2 regions of the Pseudoalteromonas sp. SaAl2 genome follow, and region 1 is predicted to be linked to the other one. Evidence: riboswitches for the same ligand, from Rfam matches in the RefSeq annotation. Region 1 holds a riboswitch; the other holds the start of a gene.

The links. A riboswitch is a leader RNA that binds a small molecule or an ion and turns the genes downstream of it on or off. The one in region 1 is predicted to bind cobalamin.
Region 2: linked by a shared signal. The riboswitch ahead of ACU8V8_RS13070 (ABC transporter ATP-binding protein) and the one ahead of ACU8V8_RS13530 (TonB-dependent receptor domain-containing protein) in region 1 are both predicted to bind cobalamin.

Annotation. Positions count from the first base shown of each region.
Region 1 is NZ_CM129605.1:2,852,836-2,868,129, forward strand. Features, by position in the region: partial or broken gene ACU8V8_RS13480 (tRNA nucleotidyltransferase) at 93-722, shown strand; gene ACU8V8_RS13485 (hypothetical protein) at 811-1,059, shown strand; gene ACU8V8_RS13490 (hypothetical protein) at 1,046-1,204, shown strand; gene ACU8V8_RS13495 (Lcl C-terminal domain-containing protein) at 1,221-1,730, opposite strand; partial or broken gene ACU8V8_RS13500 (PKD domain-containing protein) at 1,675-3,406, opposite strand; partial or broken gene ACU8V8_RS13505 (hypothetical protein) at 3,512-3,843, opposite strand; gene ACU8V8_RS13510 (DUF2982 domain-containing protein) at 3,877-4,584, opposite strand; gene ACU8V8_RS13515 (efflux RND transporter periplasmic adaptor subunit) at 4,827-5,879, shown strand; partial or broken gene ACU8V8_RS13520 (efflux RND transporter permease subunit) at 5,883-8,983, shown strand; gene msrA (peptide-methionine (S)-S-oxide reductase MsrA) at 9,113-9,649, shown strand; gene ACU8V8_RS13530 (TonB-dependent receptor domain-containing protein) at 9,744-11,579, opposite strand; cobalamin riboswitch at 11,614-11,766, opposite strand; gene ACU8V8_RS13535 (DUF3718 domain-containing protein) at 12,055-12,432, opposite strand; gene folA (type 3 dihydrofolate reductase) at 12,512-13,003, opposite strand; gene cgtA (Obg family GTPase CgtA) at 13,076-14,230, opposite strand; gene rpmA (50S ribosomal protein L27) at 14,384-14,641, opposite strand; gene rplU (50S ribosomal protein L21) at 14,658-14,969, opposite strand.
Region 2 is NZ_CM129605.1:2,755,171-2,770,464, reverse strand. Features, by position in the region: gene fabV (enoyl-ACP reductase FabV) at 1-454, shown strand, start outside; partial or broken gene ACU8V8_RS13115 (Na(+)-translocating NADH-quinone reductase subunit A) at 836-2,178, shown strand; gene ACU8V8_RS13110 (NADH:ubiquinone reductase (Na(+)-transporting) subunit B) at 2,183-3,385, shown strand; gene ACU8V8_RS13105 (Na(+)-translocating NADH-quinone reductase subunit C) at 3,378-4,127, shown strand; gene ACU8V8_RS13100 (NADH:ubiquinone reductase (Na(+)-transporting) subunit D) at 4,127-4,759, shown strand; gene nqrE (NADH:ubiquinone reductase (Na(+)-transporting) subunit E) at 4,770-5,378, shown strand; gene nqrF (NADH:ubiquinone reductase (Na(+)-transporting) subunit F) at 5,398-6,627, shown strand; gene ACU8V8_RS13085 (FAD:protein FMN transferase) at 6,724-7,755, shown strand; gene nqrM ((Na+)-NQR maturation NqrM) at 7,840-8,052, shown strand; gene ACU8V8_RS13075 (histidine phosphatase family protein) at 8,141-8,758, shown strand; cobalamin riboswitch at 8,786-8,916, shown strand; gene ACU8V8_RS13070 (ABC transporter ATP-binding protein) at 9,005-9,826, shown strand; gene ACU8V8_RS13065 (FecCD family ABC transporter permease) at 9,810-10,817, shown strand; gene cobT (nicotinate-nucleotide--dimethylbenzimidazole phosphoribosyltransferase) at 10,820-11,881, shown strand; gene ACU8V8_RS13055 (adenosylcobinamide-GDP ribazoletransferase) at 11,885-12,694, shown strand; gene cobU (bifunctional adenosylcobinamide kinase/adenosylcobinamide-phosphate guanylyltransferase) at 12,691-13,212, shown strand; gene ACU8V8_RS13045 (cobyric acid synthase) at 13,215-14,690, shown strand; gene cobO (cob(I)yrinic acid a,c-diamide adenosyltransferase) at 14,702-15,294, shown strand, end outside.

The DNA.
Region 1 (15,294 bases):
TGGCAAAAAAATGCACTAAGTGAAAACCTTGTTAGCGTTTTATTAGTGAAATAACGTAAAATAGTTTGCACAGTTAATATTCAGAGTAAGTTATGCAAATTTATTTGGTCGGTGGCGCGGTTCGAGATGAACTTCTTGGGCGAATTGTTAAAGAGCGTGACTACGTGGTGGTAGGGGCAACGCCAGAGCAGTTACTTAAACAAGGCTATCAACAAGTTGGAAAAGACTTTCCAGTATTTCTGCACCCAAAAAGCAAAGAGGAATATGCCCTTGCCCGCACGGAACGTAAACAGGGCCAAGGGTATACAGGATTTGTCTGTGAATTTTCTGCCGATGTAACCCTAGAAGATGACTTGCGCCGTCGCGACTTAACTGTTAATGCCATAGCTAAAGCCGATGACGGCAGCTTAGTTGACCCTTACGGTGGCAAGCAAGATTTAGATAATCGTATTTTGCGTCATGTCTCCGAAGCTTTTAGTGAAGACCCGCTACGTATCTTACGTGTTGCGCGATTTGCAGCACGCTACCACTATTTAGGCTTTACCATTGCCGATGAAACTCAGTTATTATTAACTCAAATGGTTAACCGTGGCGAACTAAATACGTTGACCGCTGAGCGTATTTGGCTTGAATGTGAAAAATCACTCGATGATGGTGCGTTTGCTGAGTTTTTAAATGTTCTCGCACAACTGGGGGCCCTCAACGCAATTAGCCCTGCCCTAGCAAATAACTGGAACAATGAACTATACCAACAATTAAAAAAACCGATATGCATATGCACAAAGCCAAGAAATAACGGATAAGTCACTCTTGTTTGCACAAGCCACCAGCTCGTTAACTGCCGATGACATAAAAGCCACTAGCGAAACGATTCGCTTACCCAATGATGTACGCGATCTCTCATTACAACTCAATGCCCATCAAGCAACTTTAACGAGTAAAAGAATCAGCGCAGAGCAATTACTTACTTGTTGTAATCAACTTGATTTGTGGCGCCGCCCAGAGCGATTCACAGGATTGCTTTTAGCCTTAGAGGTTGCCAATTGTGGCGTTTTTTAATAATAAGAAAAAGTTAATAAAAGCGACCGATGCAGCCAAAACGATCAACCCACAGCAATTTATTGCCCAAGGTATCAAAGGCGCACAGATAAAAACCGCGCTAGAAAATGCGCGGTTAGAAATTTTCAAAGACTATTTTAGCTAACTTAAATGCTAGCTAACTATTCTTCATAACGGACAAAACGCAAGTAAACATTTGAGGCTTTAGCATGCAAACTGTTAAGGCCTCTATCGAAAGTATATACCCAAGCAAAACTTGGATCCGTTACGTCTGATGTATTCGTCCAATAGTTGTCGTTTTTACTACCAATAAAAACGTCTTCATTAATACTTGGCGTTACACATTTATGCTCTAAAATACTCGCCAGCTCTTTAATATTTGGCACTTGCCAATCATCATAATTACCTGTGCGGTCATTAACTGATGCTCTAAGCGCTTCTTGCCAAGTCGTTTTAATTGCGCTGTTTGTGCAGCTAGTGGTATCAGCATCAAAGCTTTGTCCGTAACTACAAGTTTGCCACATCAATCCCGTAACACTATCGCTGACTGTACCATCAGTATTTAGCGTAAAACGGGTACTTGGTGTAGTTTCGCTAATCGAATCATAACAGGTCTTAGCTGCCAAGATTGAAGGTGTAAATAATAGCGTTAGTACTAATAAAGCTTTCATTGCGTGCCCCCGCTGTTCTCACTAATCGTACAAATGCAGTTTTACTTTTTGGATAAGCTAAATCGTTACCATTACTCATGTCTATAATATAAGCCTGCGACAAACTCGTACCATCAGCTGCGGTTTGCGATGTCCAATAAGGTAGGTAAGGCGCCTGAGTAAAGGTATTTTGGCTGGGTGTATTAGGGAAATAGTCATCATCTAACAGTAATGATTGCCCTTGTTTACCATAATCTAATAATGTCATTAATTCTGTATAAGTTGGCACTCGCCAATTAGTACCACCGCAATAATCAAGTCCATTTACGGCATCAACATAAGCTTGCAAACCGCAATTAGATGTACTTGGACAAGTGCTATTAGCAGCCCCTAAGCTACTCCCTGTTTGTACGCCGTTATTATCGTTTAAATACCAAGTATAATGATTTTGCCCTTCTCTTAACTGAGTATTTGGCACCGTCCCTGTATTTTTGCGCTTTCACTTCCCAAATTAAGCCTGTGACATTATCGCGTACACAGCTAAAGTCAGATTCAGTGTCAGGCAACTCATCAGCAAATTCATTAAGTTTAGTAAAATCGAAGGCATGTTCACCTGCCCCTACTTTATCTATATGTGTAGTAACCACACTATCACGGCCAACCGCCGCATCTTGACGTGGGAAATCAGGGCTAGTACAAGCAACTTCTTGCGTATGGTTGTAACACTTACCCATACCCGAGTCATTAATCAACCCAAGCGGTTTAGACTCGACAGTAACATTCACAGAGTCAGTATCAGTACGTCCTTTGCTATCAGTCACAGTAACTTCAAAAGTTAACGTATTAATTGCGTCAGTATTTGGTGCAGTGAAAGAAACAATGCATTGCCGTTGATTAGCTAAGGTTGCATTACCAGTCAATTGTTGCCAATAACATGAGAAGGTATCAGTGACTGTTTCACTTGAGGTCGCATCAAGGGTAACCTGTTCCACTTCAATAACGGTTTGATCAGCGCCAGCATTTGCAATGACAACTTCATCCGTTTTATTAAGAATATGTGTATATTGTGTGCTGTCTTCACCACCTTCATCATCGACAACGGTTAGCTGCCAAACTAAAGTGGTGTTTACATCGAGTAAGGGGTGAGTAAAGCTAATAGTATCATTACTATCGCTATCTATGACCATTGATGGCCCAGAGATCTGTAACCAGTTGTAGCTATTGATTGCCCCGTTTTCATCAGGGTCTATGGATGTTTGGCCACTGAGCGTGATGGTATCGTTATAATCTGATGGTAACTCCGTGGGTGCTGTCTGTGTTACTATCGCTTCAGGTAGTTGATTATTTGACGCTATTGAGATTATCACATCATCACTAACTAAAGTGCCGTCAATGGTCTGGTAGTCAACACGTAATACAAGTTCAGTATCAGCTTTAATATCTGGAGCAGTCAGTGTTTGTTCAGCGCCGTCAGCGGGTAGACCATCAATACTCGGACCACTAACTCGCTGCCAGGTAAATGTACCATCGGCTGGCGAGCCTAATGCCGTAACTGTAAATTCAATTTTTTCAATAACTTGTTGATCAACTCCAGCATTTACTGAAGTGGCAACTTCAGGGTTATCATTACCGCCCCCTGAACCACCACACGCACTTAGCAAAGAAATAATCGGTAATATAACGAAAAGCACTCTCATGCACTGCTTCCTCATCTACATTAAAAAATTTTGCAGCACAAATACTTAACGCTACATTCTTAAGCTAGATAGTAAGCAACAACAGTGCCAATTGTTTAAGTCGTGTTAAAGGTAACTATCTTGATGGATACGTACAAAAGTTTAGTGCCTACTTTACTGTAGTCTATTTTATATTCGCGGCCATCTAAGGCCTGGATAAACAGCAAACGTTTTTCTTCACCAAATACATCTACTGAACCTATATAAACCATTTCTAGGTATCGTTCTTTTGCCTCTCGACGGTTTTTTGGCAAGTCTTCTTTAAATGGCTCTAAACCATGTTGTGTTACTTTAATCTTAGGGTGAGTTTCAGAGTTTACGATCACTAAATCGAGCTTTTTTTCTTTGTGGATAATCGTATTTCTCCCACTTTTTATAAATGATCTTTCTTGACTCATCGCTTTATCCTACTAACGTCTACTTAGGCGTTTTTAGCCCTTTAATTGAGATTGAATAAACTGCTTGGGATTTTGTCGCCACCTATTAAGGTTATGACTAAAGTCCCAAATACTTCGATCTAATACACTCGCAGGTAACAGCAAGTCATACCCTGTTAATTGCTGCAAATGCCGCATTCTATTTGCGAACATTGCAATTAGTCCATTAAAGTTGTGACCATTCAAAGAGGTATAAAAACTATCTTCTACCAACCATTCTGATGGGCAATTACCATTTTTGCAATGTTTTTGAACAACCTGCATAAATAAGTGTCGCTGTTCTATCAATAATTTACCCGCAAGCCTTGGTGAAATATGCATTAAAAACTCATCACGGTCATTAAGTGTAATACCGACGGCATTTAACTCAAGGTACTCAACTCCGTGCTCAACTTTAGGAATGCCACTATGGTGCACATTTTCTCTATTGAGAGACCAAAAACCATACTTGTGATGGTAAGTAAGTAGTTGTTCAGAAATAATTAAACTATAAAATGGTTCTTGCGTCTTTAAAAAGCCGACAAATACAGCGGCTAAACATAAACTAACTAAAAATATCTCGATAATACTAATTGCTCCAGGCCGCAACTGGTTAAATAACATAATAAAGACAACACCAAACGCCCCTACAAGTAGAGTTTCAATGCCGTGTGAAGCACCTTGCGCTCTGAGTTTTAAAAGTAAGTTTGACTGTTCAACCATGACGATAAAATACCATATACAAAACAAACATAATTATAGCCCATATTATTAATTTGCGAATTTTCATGCAATGCGGACAGCCAGTTTTAAATTTCATAGCATACATTTCTCTTTACAAAACAGGGACAAGTAACAAATTAACCTATATTTACGCCAAACTGACATATTTATGAGATACGCGACAACTTTTTCACGAGGTTATTTTGTACACTATAGCTAATTAATCTTCCGGTATAACTCAGATGTATTCAAAGCAATCAGGCAAGGCGCTATTTCCGTTTATTATTACCCTACTCTTAGGGTTATGTGTTTATCTTTATTTACCTAATAGCCAAGGCGAGCAATTAGGCTACACTCCTACTGCTACACAGGTAACAGCACATACTGTTGCAAGTGAAGAAAATGCTGTTTTGATTGAGGCTATCGGGAGTGCTCGAGCTAATCAAGCTATATATATCAAAAGCGCGCAAAGTGACTATGTGACTGACATTTTCTTTAATGATGGCGACTTAGTGAGTAAGGGTCAAAAGCTAGTACAACTACAATCTCAACAAGAACAACTAACCGTTGAAGAGCTGGCAATTAATTTACGTGAAGAAAAACGTCAACTAGAACGTTTAACTGAGTTATCACGCTCTCAAGCAACCGCAAAATCATTATTAGAAGAACAACTTTCTCGTGTTGATGCAACACAAGCGCAGCTAGAAAATGCTAAAACCAAATTAGCTGAAATGACTATCAAAGCACCTTTTTCAGGTATTTTAGGTAAACGTCAAATATCCATCGGTGCTTATGTTAGTAATAGCACAATCATTACCAGTTTAGATGATATAAGTATTATCAAAGTTGACTTTAAAGTCCCTGAGAAATACCTAGCGCAGTTAAATGTAGGTATGAAGGTCATGACACAAAACGATGCCTACCCAGAGAAGACATTTACCGGCAAAGTAACTCATGTTAGCGCACGAATAGATGCGGTTACTCGCAGTGTTGAGGTAACGGCTAGCTTTTCTAACAAATCAGGCCTTTTACGCCCAGGTATGTTATTAAACACCGCGCTACAACTTAGCTCTAATCAAGCGATGATGGTGCCTGAAAAAGCAGTTATTCCGCAACAAGATAAACACTATGTTTTCCAAATTGAAGATGGTGTAGCAACAAAGGTTGAAGTGCATGTTGCAGGTCGTCATAACGGCTGGGTAGCAATAGATCAAGGGATCAGCAATGGTCAACAAGTTGTGACTGAAGGAATTATTAAAATTCGTTCAGGCAGTAAAGTAACAGTGAAGGGGTAACCTGTGAAAATTACTGATACTAGTGTTAAACGTCCCGTTTTTGCAATTGTAATAAACTTACTGCTACTAACGTTTGGTTTAGTGGCTTTTTCGATGTTACCTCTGCGCGAATACCCTGATATTGAATCCCCTATAGTGAGTGTAAGCACTGACTACACAGGTGCTTCAGCTGAGATTATCGAAACCAAAATAACCCAAGTATTAGAAAATCGAATTTCGGGGATTGAAGGCATAAAGAGTATAAACTCATCAAGTAGGAATGGCCGCTCTAATATTACCATTGAGTTTAATATTAGCCGTGATATTGATGCTGCCTCAAACGATGTACGTGAACGTGTTGCTCGTGCACTGGATAGCTTGCCCGAACAAGTTCGACCACCGGAAGTATCTAAATCAAACAGCGATGAAAGCCCAATAGCCTGGTTTTTACTCAACAGCGATACCATGGACTCACTGCAACTATCTGATTACGCACAACGTTTCATTGTCGACCGCTTAGCGGTAGTTGATGGTGTCTCCAATGTGCGGGTAGGTGGTGAACGTAAATATGCAATGAAAATTTGGCTTAACCGCCAAGCAATGGCTGCGCGCGGTATTACCTCAAGCGATATTGAAAATACCCTACGTACAGAAAATGTTGAGCTACCAGCTGGTGAAATTGAATCTATTGACCGTGACTTTACGGTACGTACTGCTCGTAGTTATAAAGAACAACGTGATTTTCAAAATCTGGTAATCAAACGCGGCGACGATGGCTATTTAGTTCGCCTTGGGGAAGTCGCTGATGTCCGCCTTGAAGCAGCTGACGATGAAAGCTTGTTCCGTGGTAACGGTCGCAACATGGTAGGGCTTGGTATTGTAAAACAAGCAAAAGCGAATACACTGACGGTTGTTGATAATGCTCGTGCAGAGCTTGAAAAAATCAAACGTAACTTGCCTGAAGGCACCACTATTCAAGATAGTTATGACTCATCGATATTTATTAAAGAATCCATAAACGAAGTTTACAGTACCTTAGCTATTTCAATGGCCTTAGTGGTATTAATTATCTTTTTATTCTTAGGAAATATTCGTGCTACCTTGATCCCGGCAGTAACCGTACCGGTCGCATTAGTAGGTAGCTTTATGTTCTTACTCGCAATGGGTTATTCAATTAACTTATTAACGCTGTTGGCGCTCGTTTTAGCTATTGGTTTAGTGGTCGATGATGCCATTGTAATGTTAGAAAACATTCACCGTCGTATCGAATTAGGTGAACCTGCCTTACTTGCCGCTTATCGCGGAGCCCGTGAAGTTGGTTTTGCAATTATTGCGACCACCTTGGTATTAATTTCGGTATTTGTACCTTTAGTCTTTATGGATGGTCGTATTGGTGCATTATTTACTGAGTTTGCGATGGCAGTTAGCGCTGCGGTATTTTTCTCAAGTATTACGGCTTTAACTCTCTCCCCAGCCTTGTGCTCAAAAGTACTAAAACACTCAGATAAACCAAGTAAGTTTAACCAAGGGATGGACCGTTTATTCAGTAAAATTGAGCAAGGTTATCAAAACTCGCTGCGCTCAAATATGACCCGTTCAGGCGGCCTGACTTTAACTTTATTACTTGCTGGTTTTGCCAGTTACTTATTGTTCCAGCAAATACCATCAGAGCTAACCCCTAAAGAAGACCGTGGTACATTCTTTATAATGATGAGCCCTCCTGAAGGCGCAAGCTATGAAAATAACGCCGAAAACATGGCGAAGATCGAAGAGCGCTTAATGCCCTACTCTGAATCGGGAGAGCTTAGCCGGGTATTAATTCGTGTTCCGGGTTGGGGCGGCAGCGGCGGTGTTGCAATTGTTGGCATGGCTGATTGGGATGAGCGTAAACGTTCAACCTGGGAAGTAATGGATGAAATCAGCGGTAAAATGACCGAAGTAACCGATGTACGTGCCTTTGCTATTATGCGACGCGGTATTGGCGGTGGAGGCTCTTCTCGGCCCATTGAATTTGTTCTACAAGGCAACGACTACGATCAACTAGCTGATTGGCGCGATCGTATTATTGAACGCGCTGAGAAAAATCCAGGGCTGGTACGCATTGATCATGATTACAAAGAAACGTTTCCACAATTCTTAATTAGTATTGATAAGAATAAAGCTGCCGATTTAGGTGTATCTGTATCGGATGTTGGCCGCACTCTTGAAACAATGCTTGGACAACGTCGTGTTACCACCTTTATCGACCGTGGTGAAGAGTACGACGTAATATTAAAAGGAACTAAATCTGACTTTACAGATCCAACCGATATTTCAAACATTTACCTAAAGTCACGTAGTGGCGAATTAGTCCCTTTAGATAGCTTAATTAGCCTAAAAGAAGAAGCCACAGCATCACGTTTGAATCGCTATAACCGTATGCGCGCCATTACACTGAGTGCAAACCTTGCCGATGGTTATACACTAGAACAAGCGCTTAACTTTTAAATAAAGTCGCAGCCGAAGAAAATGATATTGATGGCGCAGTAGATTATAAAGGTGAATCACAGTTGTTTTACGAAGGCGCATCAGCCATGACCTATGTGTTTATTTTAGCACTGACGGTGACCTTTTTAGTGTTAGCAGCTCAATTTGAAAGCTTTGTACATCCTTTTGTTATTATGCTTACTGTACCGCTAGGACTCATGGGTGCCATGTTTGGCTTATGGGCGGCAGGCCTTACGCTTAATATTTACAGTCAAATTGGCATTGTAATGCTTATTGGTTTAAGTGCTAAAAATGGTATTTTAATTGTTGAATTTACTAATCAACTTCGTGATAAAGGTGTCGAATTTAGTGAAGCAATTATACAAGCTGCAAGCCAGCGCCTGCGGCCTATTATCATGACATCACTCACCACTGTAATGAGCGCTGTGCCATTGGTACTTGCATCAGGCCCCGGCGCTGAGAGCCGTATGGTAATTGGTGTGGTTGTATTTACTGGGGTTATCGTCGCTACAATACTGACATTATTTGTTGTGCCAGCAGCATATTATGCATTAGCTCGTAATACGCAATCACCTGAGTTTTTACAGCAAAAACTTAACCAACAAGAAGCAGACAAACCACTCAAAGAAGAGCTTTAAGCGATATTCAGCGCTGATATAATCATATATCAGCGCTTCTCTTTGTTTTCATGCAATAAAAAAACCACCTTACTCGTTCTTCTGATAGGCTAGAGCATATTCGCAATTTAACGTTTTATGGAGTAAAGAATGAGCAAAACAATTGAAACAGCGACATTTGGCGGCGGTTGTTTTTGGTGTATTGATGCTGCATTTAGGCGTGTAAAAGGTGTTACCAATGTAAGCTCCGGCTACACAGGGGGCGAAACTGATGCTCCAACCTACCAACAGATATGTACAGGCCTGACAGGTCACGCTGAAGTGGTAAATATTGAATTTGATAGCTCTGAAATAAGCTATGAGAGCTTATTAGCTATGTTTTTCACCCTGCATGACGCAACGCAATTAAACCGCCAAGGTAACGATATTGGCACGCAATACCGCAGCGTAGTGTATTTCCACAATGATGAGCAGCATACCCAAACAGCTGATTACATTGCTCAACTACAAAACCAAATACGCGAAAAAATAGTCACTGAGGTAAGCCCTGCAACCACTTTCTACCCAGCTGAGCAATATCATCAAGACTACTATGAGCAAAACCCAGAACAAGGTTATTGCAGCATTTTAATTGCCCCCAAGTTACAACGTTTTGAAAAAGACTATAAACAGTTTTTAAAAGACTAAATTATTAAATAAAAAAGCCCGTTATGGATTAATCCATAACGGGCTTTTTTATTTAGGGGCTGCAATTAACCAAAGCTCAATTCAGTAAATGTACTTAGAACTGATAACTTGCACCTGCAAAGAAGCGTCGATCAGCCGTATTATAGTAGAACACTTCGCCTGTCGTATAATCCATACTTGAATCAACAGCGTCATACTGCTTATCAAATAGATTTTCAACTCGTAGAGAAAACGACAATGATTGGTTGAATTGGTAGTTTGCAGTTAAGTTCCATAAAGTATAAGAGCTAAGCTTTGTTACCTTACCTTGACGATCACTACGGTATTGCATATTAAAACCCGCGTCGAAATCACCCCACTGTTTCGCAACAAACCAATTTACTGTACGTGGCGAAACATACGTTTGAGCAGCACCTGTTTCTTTATTCTCAGCATCTAAATAAGTAAAATTAAATTGATTATCAAAACCAAGAACTGTATTAGCAAAACTAAACTCCACCCCTTCATGACGAGCTTCATTAATATTTGCAGGTTGCCAATCTCCCGCAGCATTTGGAGCCCATGCTATAAGATTTTCAACATCATTTCTAAAGATAGATATATCAACTTTGGCTTGTGTAAAATCAAGTTTCAAACCTAACTCCTGATTAACTGAAGTTTCCGGAACTAAATCAGGGTTACCCGAGTTGGGGTAATATAAGTCATTGAAAGTTGGTGCTTTAAAACCAGTGCTTTGACTCATTCTAAAGGTAGCATTTTCATGTAAACGATAACCTGCAGCCGCAGTATAAGTTGTTTCATTTCCAAAATACTGATCATCATCATAACGTAAGGCAAAATTAGCGAGTACTCTCTCATTATCGTAGTAGGCACCCACAAAGCCTGCAAATACTTCACGATTATCTTTACTGTAATCACCAGAAGTTTCTGATATATCATCTTCGTACCAGTTAAGACCACCTGAAACATCAAACTCATCATTAATAGCATACAAGCCATTATAATCTATTTGTTCACGTTTAGTTTCAAACGCATCTATCACCGTTGCACCGGTATAGTCTACACGAGAGTTATCAGAGCCATCATTCGCTATTGCGATATCAATTGAGTGAGTTTGTTGCCCAAAGGATTTTTTCCAGCCAAGGCCTAACTGGTAATTTTCAAACTCATTATTTTCAACGGTGCTATCAACTGGCGAAAACGCACTATCATATTGAGCATAGCCCTCACTATATTGCCCCTTCGTTGTTAGCTCCCCCAACAATTCATCGGCATATTGAATGTTAAAGCCTATATTTTTATTTTCATAGCCATCGTCATCCGGTGCTACGCCTTGTAATACATCAAAGCCATCTGTTTTTTCAAAACCAGCATTGAAGGAAGCTGTAACTTTATCTACAACAGTTGTTCCTGCAACCTGATAACTTTGATACGCATCAGAACCAAATGTTGCATCTAGCGTTAAGTCCTGAGCTTGTCGGGTAATAATATTGATTACACCTGCAAGTGCATCGGAGCCATACACCGCTGCTCTAGAGCCTTTAACTATTTCTATTCTTTCAATTGAATTTAGAGGAATATTACTAATTGATTTGTAGCCTAGAGTGGCAGATCCAGTACGAATACCATCAACTAATATAAGTGTATGACGCGAGCTTGAACCGCGAAGAGAGACACCTGAACTTTGGCCAAACCCGCCATTAGAGTTAATTTGAAAGCCCACTTGTGTTTCAAGTAGGCTAGGTAAGTCTCGTACATTACTTATTTCAATATCACTGCGTTCGATAACAGCTACGCTGGCAAGTACATCGTCAATTGATTGCTCAAATTTATTTGCGGTAACTGTAATGCGTTCAATTGGTTGCTCTGCAGACACAGAAAAAGATAACGCAGCAGCGATTGCTACGCCTAGAGTAGATTTTTTTAGCATGATATCCCCTGACTCGTGCCCACCGCACAAGCAATAGTAAATTTGTATCAAGGCCGGTCTCCGGACTCTGTGCTTATAAACACATTACCGTTGCGGGGGCAGTGTTGGGGTTGTAGTCTTCATGTCTACGCACCAACTTCCCGATTATCTCACTAAAAATTTCAATACCTTGAAACCTATACCTTAGTATTTAGTAAGCACCTTGAAAATAGGTCGCTATTGTGATTATTTTAAGGGCGAATGTCAATGGACGGCTATACATCTAAAGTTAAATTAGCGAGTTTGCCTATTTTTGATCAAAGGCACGAGTTGGCGAGTTGGCGAGTTGGCGAGTTGGCGAGTTGGCGAGTTGGCGAAAAATATTAGCGTGACTTTACTTCAAAGAAACTAAATTGAAGATAGTTATTATCTTTTAATACTAAAAACAAAAACCGCAACAAGTGCGGTTTTTTATGATTTATTTTAGCTTTTTAACTTATAAACCAGCGCGATCTTTAATTACTGGAATAAGTGCAGAACCGCCATGGCCATTTGATTCAGCCCAAGCTATATCAGCACCATCTGATAATGAGCTTTTAGATAGATTTTTAACTACATACTCACCCGCATCAACTGCATTACTAGCAATTGCATGGCGTAATAAGTTATTACCATTGCATAAAACCGCATCGTAAATATTACGAATCTTTACTCGTGAGCTTTTCAACTTACTGCGAAGACGGTTTTTATCGTCTGCCGCGATATACTCACAAATTGACACAGCTAATTGATCATCAGCTTTAACCGGAGCGCTAAAAGCCACCGAACCAGAAATAACAGCAGTAACAACTAGTAATGTTGATAATTTAACCATTGGACACCCTTGCGTAATACTTTTTACCTATGCTTATTGGTTATTATTATACCAATCTATAAGTTTAAGCGCAATAATGTTACTCAACTTTATCCAAGGTTACGAATTTATACTGATGTAAATTTTTATCATCGGGGTTATTAATTTGTTCTTCAACCACCTGCCAATTAGCAACTTTTTCATAGTCAGGAAACTGAGTATCTCCTGTAACATCAAGATTTATAAAAGTTAAATACAGTGTGCTTGCTTGTAATAAAAACTGCTGATAGATATTTCCACCACCAATAATCATCACTTCTTCGCAGTCTTTAACCAGCAACAGCGCCTCTTCAGGTGATGTTACTACCTCAACCCCTTGCGCACTGTATTGAGCATTACGACTAATAATAATATTTTTTCTACCTGGCAATGGACGACCGATCGACTCAAATGTTTTACGACCCATGATCACTGGCTTACTCATAGTTACACGTTTAAAATGCTGTAAATCAGCAGGTAAATGCCAAGGCATTTTATTATCTTGGCCAATAATACGATTGTTCGCCATGGCTGCAATCATTGAAATCTTCACAGTAATCACCTAATACTTTATAACTAAACAAGAAAAAAGGAGCATCAGCTCCTTTTTAAAATCTATACGCTACTAACGCTCGTAGACAACTTCAACATCATAGTCATCTTCGTCCCAGTCTTCCCAATCATCATCATCGCTATTTTTAGTTGCATCTTTATGGTAGGTATCCCACTTAAATTCAACTTCTTCATCTTCGATTGGTACAAACTTCTCTTTAGGCATACTATCAAGTAACGCCATGATATCGTGACAAAGTGCTTGTGTATTTTGCTTATTAACAGCTGAGATACGGTAAATATTTGTTTCTTCACCTAGCTCTTCTGCAATTTGTTCACACAATGCTTGTGCTTCATCTTCTGGAAGTAAGTCAATCTTATTAAACACCAACCATCGCGGCTTCTCTGCAAGTTTAGGACTATATTGATGTAACTCATTAATAATGGCAAACGCATTATCAACAGGACTAGAACCATCAACAGGCATGATGTCGATAATGTGCAATAATACACGGCAACGCTCTAGATGTTTTAAGAATCGAATACCTAAGCCTGCGCCATCTGAGGCACCTTCAATTAGACCTGGAATATCTGCAATAACAAATGACTTATTCGCATCTGGACGTACTACACCTAAGTTTGGTATTAGCGTCGTAAACGGGTAATCAGCTACTTTTGGTTTTGCAGCAGATACACTGCGAATAAAGGTTGATTTACCTGCATTTGGCAAGCCAAGTAAGCCTACATCAGCAAGTAGCATTAGCTCAAGCTTAAGCATACGCACTTCACCTGGTGTGCCTAATGTCTTTTGACGTGGCGCACGGTTAGTACTTGATTTAAAACGTGCGTTTCCTAAGCCATGAAAACCACCTTTAGCCACGACTAAACGTTGACCATCTTGTGTTAAATCACCTAAAGATTCCTGAGTATCAACGTCTGTTACACGTGTTCCTACAGGTACTTTAATGTATAGGTCTTCACCTTTTTTACCGGTACAATTACGGCTTTGCCCATTAGTACCACGTTCAGCACGATGAAAGCGCTCAAACTGATAATCGATTAAGGTATTTAAGTTTTCATCTGCTTGTAGATAAACACTGCCACCATCGCCGCCATCGCCGCCATCTGGGCCACCGTCAGGGACATACTTTTCACGACGGAAAGACACGATACCACTGCCACCGTCACCAGCTTCTGCGCGAATTTCTACTTCATCTACAAACTTCATGATTACTCACTTTAGGATTGGCTTGTTAATTACTCTATTATATACCCAAGTGGCCTATAGAGCACACTATGTGTAAGAACACTTGGGTATATATTCTCAAGGCTTAAAACAAAAAACCCCGCAAAGGCGGGGTTTTTTAAGAACCGGCTCTGATTACTCAGATACGATGCTTACGTATTTACGGTTTAAAGGACCTTTTTGTTCAAACTGAACTTTACCATCCGCTTTCGCGAAGATAGTGTGGTCTTTACCGATACCTACGTTTGAGCCAGCGTGAAAACGAGTTCCACGTTGACGTACGATGATGCTACCCGCTAGAACTGATTCGCCACCAAAACGCTTAACACCTAGGCGTTTGCTTTCTGAATCGCGACCGTTACGAGTACTACCAGCTGCTTTTTTATGTGCCATTTCTAAGTACCTCTAATTAAGCGCTAATGCCAGTGATTTTAACTTCTGTGAACCATTGACGATGGCCCATTTGCTTACGAGAATGCTTACGGCGTCTAAATTTAACAACCTTAATTTTCTCACCGCGACCATGTGAAACAACCTCAGCTGTTACTTTACCACCGTTTACGAACGGTACACCGATCTCGATTTTCTCACCATCAGCAACTAAAAGTACTGAATCAAATTCAACTGCTGCACCAGTTTCAACGTCTAATTTCTCAAGACGAATTGTTTGACCTTCAGTCACACGGTGCTGTTTACCACCACTTTGGAAAACCGCGTACATAATTAACTCCGTCTGTGCGCCCTCAAATCGACGCAACTAAAATATTCTTCAATAGGGCGCGAAGTTTACGCTAATGCGTAAAAACTAGCAAGCCTGTTTTTTAATTAAATGAATAAAAAATAGCTGCATTGAGAGCAATTCAATATTTTCACCTATTTTATATTAAATCACAGGTATGCCAAGCGCTTTTTAACACAAGGTGACAAATAAATTACAGCCTTTGCAAAGTCATCATCAGAATAAAAAGTAAACATGTGAATTATCGCTATTTTTAACTTAACCCTTGCAAAACGAGTTAAAAAAGCACTTTAAACCTATTTTTTCA
Region 2 (15,294 bases), 98 kb from region 1:
AGACCGTGCCACTGTAGCGATAAAAGAATCTACTAAAGCGCTTAACGGTGAAGCGTATGTATCGTCACTCAACGCGGTAGTCACACAGGCAAGTTCTGCCATTCCTATCATGCCACTTTACATTTCTGCACTATTTAAAGTGATGAAAGCAGATGGCACCTATGAAGGTACGATTGAGCAAATTCATAGTTTATTTACCGAGAACCTATATGGTGATTCACCACGCTTTGATGAGGGCGGCCATTTATTCCAAAACTACAAAGAGTTGGAAGATGATGTGCAAGCGCGTATTCAAACTGTGTGGGATAGCGTTACAACAGAAACAATTGATGAACTAACTGATTATGTGGGTTATCACAATGAGTTTTTACGCTTGTTTGGTTTTGGTATCGACAGCGTTGATTACGAGCAAGACGTAGAGCCTGTTGCACACATTGTAAACATGATTGACTAATTCTGTTCGTTAATTAAAAAAGTCGCTACGGCGACTTTTTTATTGCCTGTCATTTATTGTTAAGTTTATTTACGGTTATTTTCTGTTTAATTTTCATCCTTACTCGCGGGCAATTACACTTTGGTCTATATTGAATTTTATTCAAATGTAGCTATTGAGCTAAATTACTGCTCCTGTCGTATAAATTTCATATTTACACTCGCATAGTGACCCTGATTGGTGTTAAAATTCGGGCAATATATGTGAGGAGTTTTACTGCGTTGCTTGCTTTGTATCTTAAACAGGCAGTTCTTTGATATCTTGAATTTGCTTGAATAGTCAAAAAGCGACGTGGTTGGTACGATTTTTCAGTTTCTTTCCGTTAATGTAGTGCAAGTGCGTATGATCAACATAAAAAAAGGTCTGGACTTACCCATAGAGGGCGCACCTCAGCAAGTTATTCATGATGGCTCAGCCGTCAAACGTGTAGCTGTGCTAGGTGAAGAGTTTATTGGTATGCGTCCAACCATGCATGTTCGTGTGGATGACCAAGTTAAAAAGGCCAGGTACTTTTTGAAGACAAAAAGAACCCAGGTGTATTATTTACTGCCCCAGCTGCTGGTACAGTAAAAGAAATTAATCGTGGTGCAAAACGTGTGCTGCAATCTGTCGTTATTGAAGTAAATGGCAGTGAGCAAATCACCTTTGACTCTTTCAAGGCCGATGAGCTTTCAAGCTTAGACCGTGAAAAAGCCAAAGAAGTACTAATTCAGTCAGGCCAATGGACAGCACTTCGTGTTCGCCCATTCAGCAAGGTAGCGGCAGTGGATGCAAATCCTAGCTCTATTTTTGTGACGGCTATCGACACTAATCCATTAGCTGCAGATCCTGCGGTTATTATTGCCGAAAATGCGCAAGCATTCGAAGCGGGTTTAGCTGTGGTATCTCGTTTAACTGACGGTAAAGTATTTGTTTGTAAACAAGCTGGTAGCCAAGTACCTAGCTCATCAATCCCTCAAGTAGAAGTACATGAGTTTGGTGGCGTACATCCGGCTGGCCTTGTTGGCACACATATCCATCACTTAGACCCAGTATCTGCAAGTAAGCAAGTTTGGCATATTGGTTACCAAGACGTTATTGCGTTTGGTCACTTATTCCTTACTGGTGAAATCAACACAGATCGTGTTATTTCTCTTGCCGGTCCACGTGTTAAAAACCCTCGTTTAGTGAAAACTCAACTAGGTGCTGCACTGGATGATTTAGTTGCAGGCGAATTAGAAGACGGCGATAACCGTGTGATTTCTGGTTCTGTTTTATCAGGTGCTATTTCTGCAGGTCCTCAAGCATTCTTAGGTCGTTACCATGTTCAAGTATCAGTATTACTTGAAGGTCGCGAAAAAGAATTGTTTGGCTGGATCCGTCCAGGTAGCGATAAATTCTCAGTGACACGTACTTTCTTATCTCACCTTGCGCCAAGTCGTTTATTCAAAATGACAACGTCAACAGGTGGTTCAAAACGTGCCATGGTGCCAATTGGTAACTATGAGCGTGTTATGCCGTTAGATATTTTACCAACGCTTTTATTACGTGACTTAATCTCACGTGATTTAGATGGTGCTATCTCATTAGGCGCACTTGAACTTGATGAAGAAGATTTAGCGTTATGTACCTTCGTTTGTCCAGGTAAATACGAGTATGGTTCAATCCTACGCGATTGCTTGACTACGATCGAGAAGGAAGGCTAGAGAGATGGGTTTAAAGAAATTTCTAGAAGATATCGAGCCGCATTTTGAAGCCGGTGGTAAACATGAAAAGTGGTATGCCCTGTATGAAGCAGCTGCAACTATTTTTTATACCCCAGGCTATGTAAATAAAGGCGCGACACACGTTCGTGACAACATCGACCTAAAACGTATGATGATTTTAGTGTGGATGGCGACGTTCCCTGCTATGTTTTTTGGTATGTTCAATATTGGTCATCAGGCCGCCGGTGCATTAGCACAAGGTTTTGAACTAGCAAACTCTTGGCAAGTTGGTTTGTTCCAGTTATTTGGTGGTGAATTAACCGCTGAGGCTGGCTGGGGCGCTAAAATGTTTTACGGGGCATGCTTCTTCTTACCAATCTACGCAGTAACCTTTGCTGTGGGTGGTTTTTGGGAAGTTTTATTTGCTTCAGTGCGTAAGCATGAAGTTAACGAAGGCTTCTTCGTAACGTCAGTGTTATTCGCTTTGATCCTTCCTGCAACGATTCCTTTATGGCAAGTAGCGTTAGGTATCACGTTTGGTGTAGTAATCGCGAAAGAAATCTTTGGTGGTACTGGCCGTAACTTCTTAAACCCTGCATTAGCGGGCCGTGCATTTTTATTCTTTGCATACCCTGCGCAAATTTCAGGTGACACAGTATGGACCGCAGTAGATTCATTCTCTGGTGCAACTATGCTAGGTCAAGCGTTTGTTGGTTCACTAGACTTTAGCAACATGGAGCTATGGTGGAATGCGTTTTACGGTTTCATTCAAGGTTCAGTAGGTGAAACATCTACACTTGCGTTGTTAGTGGGTGGCTTATTCCTTATCTATGTTCGTATCGCTTCTTGGCGTATCGTGCTAGGTGTGTTCTTGGGTATGGTTGCAACTGCATTCTTATTAAATGCAATTGGTTCTGATACTAACCCAGTATTTGCAATGCCTTGGCATTGGCACTTAGTATTAGGTGGTTTTGCTTTTGGTATGTTCTTTATGGCGACAGATCCTGTGTCTGCGGCATTTACAGATAAAGCAAAATTCGCATACGGCGCACTAATTGGTGTGATGGTAGTAATGATCCGTGTAATCAATCCTGCATTCCCTGAGGGTATGATGCTAGCAATCTTATTTGCTAACTTATTTGCACCATTATTCGATCACTTTGTAGTGCAGGCTAATATCAAGCGGAGGTTGGCACGTAATGTCTAGTAATAACGAATCAATCGGCAAAACGCTAACCGTTGTTGTTGCACTATGTTTAGTGTGTGCAATCATCGTATCGTTTGCTTCAGTTCAGCTTCGCCCATTACAGCAAGCTAACAAAACGCAAGATATTCAGAAAAATATCTTAGCAGCAGCGGGTATCGATGCAGTTGAAAATATCTCTGATACGTTCAACTCTAAAATCGAAGCACGTGTAGTAGATATGAGTACAGGTGAGTTTGTCGAAACTGACCCTAACAGTTTTGACTTTGAGAAAAGTAAATTTGACCAAAAAATTAGTTTTGCGTTAAAAGCAGAAGGCATTAAAGACATCGCTGGTATTCAGCGTATGACTAAAGAGTCACCTGTTTACATCTCTAAAAAAGCAGACGGTTCTACAGACGCTATTATTTTACCAATCCAAGGTTATGGCCTTTGGGGTGTAATGTATGGTTTCTTAGCGCTTGAAAGCGATGGCGAAACGGTTAAAGATATTAACTTCTACAAGCACAATGAAACACCAGGCTTGGGTGGCGAAATCCAAAACCCACAATGGACTGCAACATGGGGTGGCAAAGAGCTACCAGTTGATGTTGTGAAAAGCGGTGCTAAAAACGATCATCAAATTGATGGTTTGTCAGGCGCAACTTTAACGTCTAATGGTGTTGATCACGCAGTTGACTTTTGGACTGGCGATAACGGCTTTGGTCCTTTCCTTGCGAGAGTACGTGAAGGAGCGTTGAAATAATGGCTGATACTAAAGAAATGAAGTCGGTCCTATTTGGTCCGGTACTGGCAAATAACCCAATCGCACTACAAGTACTTGGTATTTGTTCTGCGCTTGCGGTAACGTCGAGCTTAAAAAATGCTCTAATCATGTCAATCGCATTGACGTTGGTTACTGCTTTTTCAAGCTTCTTTATCTCAATTATTCGTAACCAGATCCCGTCATCTGTGCGTATTATCGTGCAAATGACTATCATTGCGTCATTGGTAATCGTTGTTGACCAAGTATTACAAGCCTTCTCTTATGCTACGGCGAAAGAGTTGTCTGTATTCGTTGGTCTGATCATTACAAACTGTATCGTAATGGGTCGTGCAGAAGCGTATGCGATGAAGTCGCCACCGCTTATGTCATTCCTTGACGGTATCGGTAATGGCTTAGGTTACTCAGTAGTGTTACTAACTGTTGGCTTTATTCGTGAACTATTTGGTAAGGGTACATTATTTGGTGCTGAAATCATCCCTCTTGTACAAGACGGTGGTTGGTATCAACCTATGGGTCTATTGATTTTACCACCTAGTGCATTCTTCATCATTGGTTTATTCATATGGGTACTTCGTACTTATAAGAAAGACCAAGTAGAAGCGAAAGGGTAAGGGGCAGACAATGGAACATTATATTAGTTTATTCGTAAAAGCGGTTTTCATTGAAAACTTAGCGCTAGCCTTCTTCCTAGGTATGTGTACTTTCCTTGCTGTATCAAAGAAAGTAACAACATCTATCGGCCTAGGTGTGGCAGTTATCGTGGTGTTGGGTATCTCAGTACCAGTTAACAACTTGGTTTATCATGCGGTTCTTGCACCGGGTGCACTTGAGTGGCTTGGTTACCCTGAAGCGGATCTTAGCTTCTTACGTTTCTTGACTTTCATTGGTGTTATTGCAGCACTGGTACAAATTCTTGAAATGGCATTAGATAAGTTCTTCCCTGCACTATATAACGCGTTAGGTATCTTCCTACCATTGATCACAGTTAACTGTGCAATCTTTGGTGCGGTATCTTTCATGGTAGAGCGTAACTATAACTTCGGCGAGTCTGTGGTTTATGGTATCGGTTCTGGTGTAGGTTGGGCGCTAGCAATTACATTACTTGCTGGTATTCGTGAAAAAATGAAATATTCAGACGTGCCAGACGGCCTGCGTGGTTTAGGTATTACCTTCATCACTGTTGGTTTAATGGGTCTTGGCTTTATGTCATTCTCTGGTATTTCACTTTAATAGGTAGCGAGGATAAATCATGAGTTATGAGATTTTCTTAGGCGTTGGTGTTTTCATCGCTATCGTTGTACTACTAGTTTTAGTCATCATTGGTGCTAAATCTAAGTTAGTTGCAAGCGGTGACATCATCATCGGCGTAAATGGCGATCCAGATAAAGCCATTAAAACATCAGCAGGTAGTAAGCTATTAGGTGCACTATCTGAGTCAGGTATTTTCGTATCATCTGCATGTGGTGGCGGTGGCTCTTGTGGTCAGTGCCGTGTACACATCAAAGAAGGTGGCGGCGATATCTTACCAACAGAACTTGATCACATCTCTAAAGGTGAAGCCCGTGAAGGCTGTCGTTTAGCGTGTCAGGTAAATGTTAAAAACGACATGGAAATTGAACTTGAAGAGTCAATTTTCGGTGTTAAGAAGTGGGATTGTGAAGTTATCTCTAACGATAATAAAGCAACCTTCATCAAAGAGCTTAAGCTACAAATTCCTGATGGCGAATCAGTACCGTTCCGTGCGGGTGGTTATATTCAAATTGAAGCCCCTGCGCACCACGTTAAATACGCTGACTTTGATGTACCAGAAGAGTATCGTGGCGATTGGAACCATTTTGGTTTCTTCAAGCTGGAGTCAAAAGTAGACGAAGAAACAATTCGTGCTTACTCAATGGCTAACTACCCAGAAGAAGAAGGCATCATCATGCTTAACGTGCGTATCGCTACGCCGCCGCCAAGAGATTTAAGCTTACCTTGTGGTAAAATGTCATCGTACATTTGGTCACTTAAAGAAGGTGATAAAGTGACTATCTCTGGTCCATTTGGTGAGTTCTTTGCAAAAGACACTGATGCTGAAATGGTATTCGTAGGTGGTGGTGCTGGTATGGCGCCAATGCGTTCACATATCTTTGATCAACTAAAACGTTTGAACTCTAAGCGTAAGATGAGCTTCTGGTATGGTGCACGTTCGAAACGTGAAATGTTCTACGTAGAAGATTTTGACGGCCTAGCGGCTGAAAATGACAATTTCGTATGGCATACAGCACTTTCAGATCCACAACCTGAGGATAACTGGGAAGGCTACACAGGCTTTATCCATAACGTGTTATTTGAGAATTACCTTAAAGATCACGAAGCGCCGGAAGATTGTGAGTTCTACATGTGTGGTCCTCCAATGATGAACGCAGCTGTTATCACAATGTTGAAAGACTTAGGTGTTGAAGACGAAAATATCTTACTAGATGATTTTGGTGGCTAACACTGATACCAAAACAGTTTAGTTTTGGTTAGAATATCAGCCTCGTAGCAATGCTTGTTACGAGGCTTTTTTATTTCAAATTTAAAGTAGGCTGCCATGAATAGAGTTTTTCACCCGCAGGCATTAATTGCCTTATTTTTTCTTACTCTCACTTTACTCATATCTGGTTGTGGCCAAAGTGATGAGCCTAAAGAGCTTTACCTTGAAGGTAAAACCATGGGCACTACCTATCACATCAAAGTATTTGCCAAGCAAGAAAAACTCGATACATTGAATTTACTGCCTGAAATTACCGAGTTACTAAAAGATATTAACTTATCAATGTCGACTTATATTAAAGAGTCAGAAATCAACCAATTTAATCGTTTAGATGCCGGTGAAGTCATGCCAATTAGCAGTGACTTTAGAGCTGTGGTGAGCGAATCGATTCGTTTAGGCGAGTCAACTAAAACGCTTGATGTGACAATGGGGCCTTTGATTGATTTATGGGGCTTTGGTCCAGATAAAAAACCAACTAAGCGCCCAACAGACAAAGCATTAGCTAACATGATTGCTAAAATTGGGGTTGATAAATTAAAACTGACTGAGCAAGGCTTAGCAAAAACGGTTGACGGCTTAGAGCTTTCGTTTTCTGCCACTGCAAAAGGCTATGGTATAGATAAAGTTGCAGAGCTGCTAGAAAGTCACGGTCTAACTAATTATATGGTCGAAATTGGTGGTGAGCTGCGCATTGCAGGTAAAAAGCCTAACGATCAGGATTGGCGGATAGCGATTGAGCAACCTGATGCAGAGCCAGGCACACGCAAAGTACATCATATTTTAGCGCCAGGTAATAATGGCATGGCAACATCGGGTGATTACCGTATATTTTATGAAATGGATGGTGTGACTTACAGTCATTTGATTGATCCCGTTACCGGTATGCCAAGTCGTCATGATCTAGTATCAGTAACCGTATTACATCCGTCAGCAATGACTGCCGATGGTCTTGCTACTGCATTGACTATTATGGGCATGGATAAAGCTCAAGCCTATGCAGAAAAAAATGACTTAGCGGTCTATCTAATAGCTAAATCGAAGGATGGTTTAGTGACTTATTCGAGCCCAGCATTTAAACCCTATTTGTAGCAGAGCACAAAGCGGTTTATAATACACTCAGCTTGGCTACGTTAGCCAAGCACCTTTTAATTGCTGAACAATAGGGGCTAAGCAATGTCACTTTTTCTTCTTACTTTTGGTTTACTTATTTTAATTGTCGCAGCAATGGCCATTGGCATGATTATGCAGAAAAAATCTATGGCGAGTAGCTGTGGTGGTCTAGGCTCCGTAGGTATTGATAAAGCTTGTGATTGTGATGACCCATGTGACAAGCGTAAAAAGCGCATGGAAAAAGAGCAAGTTTGGAAAGAAAACCAAATTTTATAATCTCAATAAACTAGATTAAAAAGCGCCCTTCACCTTGGCGCTTTTTTTGTGGCTTTAAAAGATTAACTATTCACCATTTAGGTCAGCTATGCAGCCATTCTCAACTAAAGTGTATTTATTACGCCATGGCGAACTTGAACAGCAAAATGTGTTAGCCGGGCGTAGCGACTTTGAATTGAGCAAAAAAGGTGTTCAACAGTTAGACGATAAAGTTGCTGGGCTGAGCGATATCACCACAGTAATAAGTTCTCCTTTAAATCGTTGTAAGCTCTTTGCTAAAAAGCTTGCTAATACTCGCCAACTTCCGCTCAATATAGACAGTGCAATTGCAGAGTATGATTTTGGTGATTGGGATGGGCAAAGCTATGAGATGCTTTGGCAACAAGGTAGCTCACCGACAATCGGAGATTTTTGGCAAAACCCTTGGCAAATTACTCCCCCAAATGGCGAGTCAATGAACGAGTTTTATAGCCGAGTTGAAACTTGGTGGCAGCAATTATTAACGATGATCAGTACACAAAATACAGGAACGCACCTGGTCATCACGCATGCTGGTGTTATTAAGCAGTTGTTAGCTATTTTATGTCAGCTCCCTCGTGAGTCGCTCATTAGCCAAAATGTGTTTTCAATCAATTATGCTGCTCTTATTTGTGTTGATGTATATATTGATGAGCAAGGTGAAGCCTGGCCTAAAATTGTTTTCTAAGGTGTTTTTAGCCATCTAGAAAGATATTAATTGAAATATAAACTCACCCGCTCATAATAGAGGGGTATTTAGGAAGGAGGTGCAAGTCCTCAGCTGTTCCCGCAACTGTAAGCCACATTAGTGATAAGCCAGATACTAAATACGTTACAATCAACTTAAATAACTGAGCGGGTAAACTCATCTTTTTTCATAAGCATTAGCTTGTGTTTACTGCATTGGGTTTTCACGTGCTAGCAGAGATAAACATTGCAGACACCAACAGCGCTTCTCACAGTCGACGATTTATCGTGGACTGTTGCTAATACACCGATTCTAAAAAAAATAAACATCAGCATTGCGCAAGGTCAGTTTATTGGCTTACTTGGACCTAATGGTGCGGGTAAGTCGAGTTTGTTGCGTTGCCTTTATCGGTTTAATAAACCAACATGTGGTCAAGTACTGCTAGGTGCACATGATATTTGGCAATTAAGCGCTGATGATTTTGCCAAGCAGGTTGCTGTGGTCTTGCAAGAAACCCCCTCGCAATTTAATCTATCTCTGTATGATGTTGTCAGTCTTGGGCTCATCCCTCACAAGCGGCTATTTAGCGCAACTACCAATGAAGATAAGCAACTTATTCTTCAAGCTATTAAGCAAGTCGGTCTAACAGAACACTCTAGCCAAGCGTTTGACTCGCTCTCTGGTGGTGAAAAGCAGCGAGCTTTAATTGCCCGTGCCATAGTACAAAAACCACAGCTTTTGATTATGGATGAGCCTACCAGCCACCTTGACGTAAAATATCAAATCCAATTAATGGAATTAGCTAAGTCTCTCGGTGTGACAGTGCTGGCATCGTTTCATGATTTAAATTTAGCGGCCAGCCTGTGTGATGAGCTATTAGTTATCGATCACGGTGAAATCGTTGTATCTGGCACACCGGAGCAGGTTATAACAGAGAGCATGCTCAGCGATGTATTTGGCGTGTGCGCTCAAGTATCTAGCCATCCGCAAAGTCCAGAACGAATAATTCCGCATATAACGTATTTTTATGGTTATCAATCAGGAGAGCTTCATGCAGCTGAAAAATAACCTATTGCTATCGCTAACTGTGGTATTAAGTGTACTGAGTATTTTTGCAGCATTGAGCTTTGGAGCTGCCCCTAGTAAGTTTATTGATGTTTACCACAGCGTAATTGGACAGTGGTTTGGCCAAGGTAGTGATTCGTTTATTGAGCGGATAATTTGGCAGCTACGTTTGCCGCGTACGTTATTGGCATTTTTAGCAGGCTCAGGACTCGCAATTGCAGGGCTAATTTTGCAAACCGTGACCCGTAATCCACTGGCTGACCCCTATTTATTTGGTATTTCATCAGGGGCTTCATTTGGTGTGGTGTGTTTTATGACCTTTACTGGCATCAGTGCTGGGTTGTCAATGTCGCTGGCTGCATTTGTGGGCAGTATGCTGACCATGTGCCTATTGGTATTTATTGCAGGGCGTAGAGCGTCTGCTCAGGTTGAAACAATGCTACTTGCAGGGGTTGCACTGTCGTTTTTATTCAGCGCATTTACCAGCTTACTCCTTTATTTTAGCGATCCTCAAGCAATCACCGCAATATTATTTTGGACCTTAGGTAGCTTTGCAAGAGCGCAGTGGCAAGCACTTTGGTTACCCGCTTTAGCCATCTTCAGTTGTATCATTTTATTAATGAGTTTTAGGCGTCAACTCAATGCTATGTTATTGGGTGATGAAAGTGCCGCGACCTTAGGCATTCCTGTGCAACGCTTTCGCTTGCTAATGTTGATGCTAAGTTCGTTAATTACAGCGCTCTTGGTGGCGTTATGTGGCGGGATTGGCTTTGTGGGTCTGATGATACCCCATATAGTACGTTTTTTCGTATCTCAAGGAACCTTAACAGGCCTTGCTATGACTGCACTCGCTGGCGGTACATTTATGGTCTGGGTGGATGTGCTTTCGCGTATTGTGATGAGCAATCAAGAGCTACCAATCGGGGTGATCACCTCGGCCATTGGAAGTGTATTCTTTTTATCTTTGCTGTTTTTTCGTAAAAAGGTGTATTAATAATGCATTGTGTTAAACCGCTAAATAGGCAATTCGATACGCTGATAAGCGATAAAATTAATCACAAAACTAAACCGCTTGGTGCACTGGGTCTCCTTGAACCACTAGCACAGCAATTGGTGACTATTTTTAGTCAAGATATTGATAATCAAGGTGAATTTTTAGATTTTCAGCCAGCTATAAAACAGCCTACATTAATCGTGTTTGCTGGTGACCATGGTGTTGCAGCGCAAGGTGTGTCAATTGCCCCCAGCGACGTTACCGCGCAAATGGTGGCTAATTTTGCTGCTGGCGGCGCGGCAATTAACGTGTTTTGCAATCAGCTAGGCTGGCAGTTAGAAGTGGCAGACTGCGGTACTTTAACGAAAGTACCCAACACGGACATTCGTGATTGTCGTTTAGGGGGTATCACCGAACCGTTGAATCAACACATGGCTATGAGTACCGAGCAGGTACAACAAGGGTTTAGCAATGCAAAACAACTTGTATTAGAACTTAAAAAGAGTGGCTGTAATACTCTAGCCTTGGGTGAGATGGGCATAGGCAATACCACCAGTGCAGCCGCTATTATGGCGGCAATACTTAAACTCCATGCCAGTGAATGTGTGGGCAAAGGTACTGGCGTAAGTGATGAGGTGGTTGCGCGTAAAGTAAAAGTTGTAGAGCAAGCACTGATCTTACATAAAACTCAACTAGATGATCCTATCAGTTTGCTTGCAGCGCTTGGTGGCTTTGAAATTGTGCATATTGTGGGTGCCATGCTCAGTGCTGCTGAACAGCAAATGGCCGTGCTCGTTGATGGTTTTATTTGTACCGCTGCGGCTTTAGTCGCGATTACAATTAATCCAAATGCAAAAGCGTATTTTATTTTTGCGCACAGCTCAAACGAACAAGGCCATAGTAAAATGTTAGCCCATTTAGAGGTTAAACCATTACTGCAATTAGCTCTGCGCTTGGGAGAAGGAACCGGTGCTGCATTAAGTTTACCTTTGCTGCAAAGTGCGCTCGGTTTTTATAATCAAATGGCAAGTTTTGCCGACGCTGTAGTTGATGATGTGGTGTAAGTGATGACCCAAGTGAAAGCAAGCATCACGCAATGGCAGTTGCTACAATTGGCTATTAGTTTTTTAACCCGGATCCCAATTACACTTCGCTTTGAGGTGACCGGCGATCACTTAAATCAAGCTAGTCGCTATTTTGCATTGGTAGGATTAGGACTTGGTTTAGTACATGCTTTGGTGTTCTACTGCCTACAATTTATATTACCTGTTTCAATGTGTGTGTTGTTAGTGTTAGCGCTGAGCCTGTTAATGACTGGTGCTTTTCATGAAGATGGCTGGGCTGATGTATGGGATGGCTTTGGTGGTGGATGGCAGGTATCACAAAAGTTGAACATCATGAAAGACAGCCGTTTAGGTACATACGGCGCGGCGGCACTTATCATTATATTACTGTTGAAGTATCAAAGCTTAGTGATATTAAGTGATGATAACGGTGTGCTGTTATTTGCTATCATTGCAGGGCAATGCTTAAGCCGTGTTGTTGCGACCAGTATTATTTTTAGCATGGATTATGTCAGCGAAGATGCCAGCGCAAAAGTAAAACCACTGGCTATGCACTTATCTAAAACCAGCTTAGTCACTTTATTATTAACGGCTGCGTTGTTATTTGCCGCTACGTTGATTTTACAGCTTGTCACTTGGCAGGCATTAGGAATAATCACCCTAGCTTTAGTATTCGTACGTTTGATGGTTATGCATTGGTTTAAACGCCAATTAGGCGGTTATACCGGTGATTGCTTAGGGGCGGCGCAACAGCTAAGCGAATTGAGTATTTATATAACGCTCATCGTTTCAATGACGAGTACTGCACAATGAAACCTCAACATACTTTAATTCTTGGTGGTGCCCGTAGTGGCAAAAGCCGCTTTGCAGAGCAATTAGCAACAAACAGTCAACAATCAGTCATATACATAGCTACTGCACAAGGACATGATGATGAAATGCAGGCGCGTATTCATCGTCATCAGCAGCAGCGGCCAGCACACTGGCAGTTAATTGAAGAGCCAATAGCGCTTGCAAACACGCTACTTGAGCATAGTAAAGCTGGTAACTGCATTTTAGTTGATTGCCTTACCCTGTGGCTTACGAACTGCCTATGCGGCGATAATAACTGCTGGGCGCAACAAAAGCAGGCGTTACTTGATGTGCTTCATGTACTACCAGGCCAGGTTATTTTTGTTAGTAATGAAGTGGGGCACGGCATTGTGCCGCTGGGGCAATTAAGCCGCGAATTTGTTGATGAATCAGGCTGGTTACATCAGGCAATAGCAGCACAGGTTGCTCGGGTTGAATTTATAATGGCAGGCTTGCCGCTCACCTTAAAAAGTAGCTAATGATGAAAACAATTATGATTCAAGGCACCACATCCGATGCCGGAAAAAGTACATTGGTTGCCGCTTTGTGTCGGGTATTTGCCGAGCAAGGTATTCATGTTGCGCCGTTTAAGCCACAAAACATGGCACTTAATAGCGCAGTAACCGAAGATGGCGGCGAGATAGGCCGTGCTCAAGCGTTACAAGCAATCGCGGCAAAGGTTGCGCCAAGAATCGATTTTAATCCGGTACTACTTAAACCCAATAGCGATACTGGCGCCCAAGTGATCATTCATGGCAAAGCGATTAGTAACATGGAAGCGGGTGCTTATCACGATTATAAAAAAGTCGCGATGGATGCTGTGCTTACCTCACAACACAGATTAAGTGAAGAGTTTGAGCTGCTGGTTGTTGAAGGAGCGGGGAGCCCTGCCGAAATCAACCTGCGCGCCGGTGATATTGCCAATATGGGTTATGCCGAAGCGGTGGATTGTCCTGTTATTATTATTGCAGATATTGATAAAGGCGGCGTTTTTGCTCACTTAGTGGGTACCTTGGCATTGCTGAGTGAATCAGAGCAAGCGCGAGTACAAGGATTTGTCATCAACCGTTTTCGCGGCGATATTGCACTGCTACAAGGTGGCCTTGATTGGCTTGAAGAGTATACAGGCAAACCCGTACTTGGCGTTTTACCTTATTTGCATGATCTGGCCTTAGATGCGGAAGACGCCGTTGCTATTGATAACACAGTCACGCAAGTGAAAGTCAAAATTGCGGTGTTATTGTTGCCACACATTAGTAATCATACCGACTTTGATGCGCTGCGGTTAAACTCACAAATAGATATAAACTACGTACGCCACACACAGTCTATTCCTAATGTTGATCTGATTATTATCCCTGGTAGTAAAAATGTCATCAGTGATTTAGCCTTTTTAAAAAATGAAGGCTGGGAGGAGCAAATTAAGCGCCACCTTCGCTATGGTGGTAAAGTGCTGGGTATTTGCGGTGGCTTACAAATGTTAGGCACCGATATTTACGACCCTGCGGGGGTTGAGTCAAGCACCCAGCATTGTAAAGGGCTAGGACTTGGTGATTTTACTACTCAATTAGGTGTTGAAAAAGTACTGACGCAAGCATCGGCTGTTATGTATTTGAATGGCGGTGAAGCCCAAGTAACGGGGTATGAAATTCACGCTGGCCAAAGCCGTGGCCCTGCACTTGAACAGCCTTTACTAAAATTTACCACACACCCACAAAGTGTGACATATGATGGTTTTATATCAAGTGACAACAACATAGCAGGTACTTACTTACATGGCCTGTTTGATAGCAGTGCAGCAAGCCAACTGATACTCGACTGGGTGTTACCAAGCAGTGGTATAGAACAGCATATAGATATAAACACACATCGCGAACAGCAACTAACGCGCTTAGCTGATATGTGCAAACAACATTTAGATATTCCACAAATTACTAAAATTTACCAAAACTGGTAAGGAGCAAGCAGATGAGCGACACAAATACCGACAAACACCAACAACGGCAACAAAAAGTAAAAGACAAAGTGGATGAGCGCATTGCTGCAGCGCAAACAGAAAAGGGCGTTTTTCAGGTGATCACCGGCAACGGCAAAGGTAAATCTACCTCAGGGTTTGGTACAGTAACACGCTGTGTCGGCCATGGAATGAAAGCCGCTGTGTGCCAATTTATAAAAGGTACATGGCCTTGTGGTGAACGCAATATATTACAGGGGGCAGGTGTTGAGTTTGTTATAATGAATACCGGTTTTACTTGGGAAACGCAAAATAAAGAGTCAGACACCGCTGCGGCACAAGCCACCTGGCAAGAAGCTAAACGCATGCTTGCTGATGAATCAATCAACCTCGTATTGCTTGATGAAATTACGTATATGATCACCTATGGCTACATTGATTTAGAAGAAGCGTTAGAGGTGATTGCCAATCGCCCGCCAATGCAGTCTCTAATTATAACTGGGCGCGGCGCGCATCGTAAATTAACGGAGTTAGCCGATACAGTAAGCGAAGTACGTAACGTTAAACATGCTTTTGATGCCGGTGTAAAAGCGCAAATTGGCTTTGA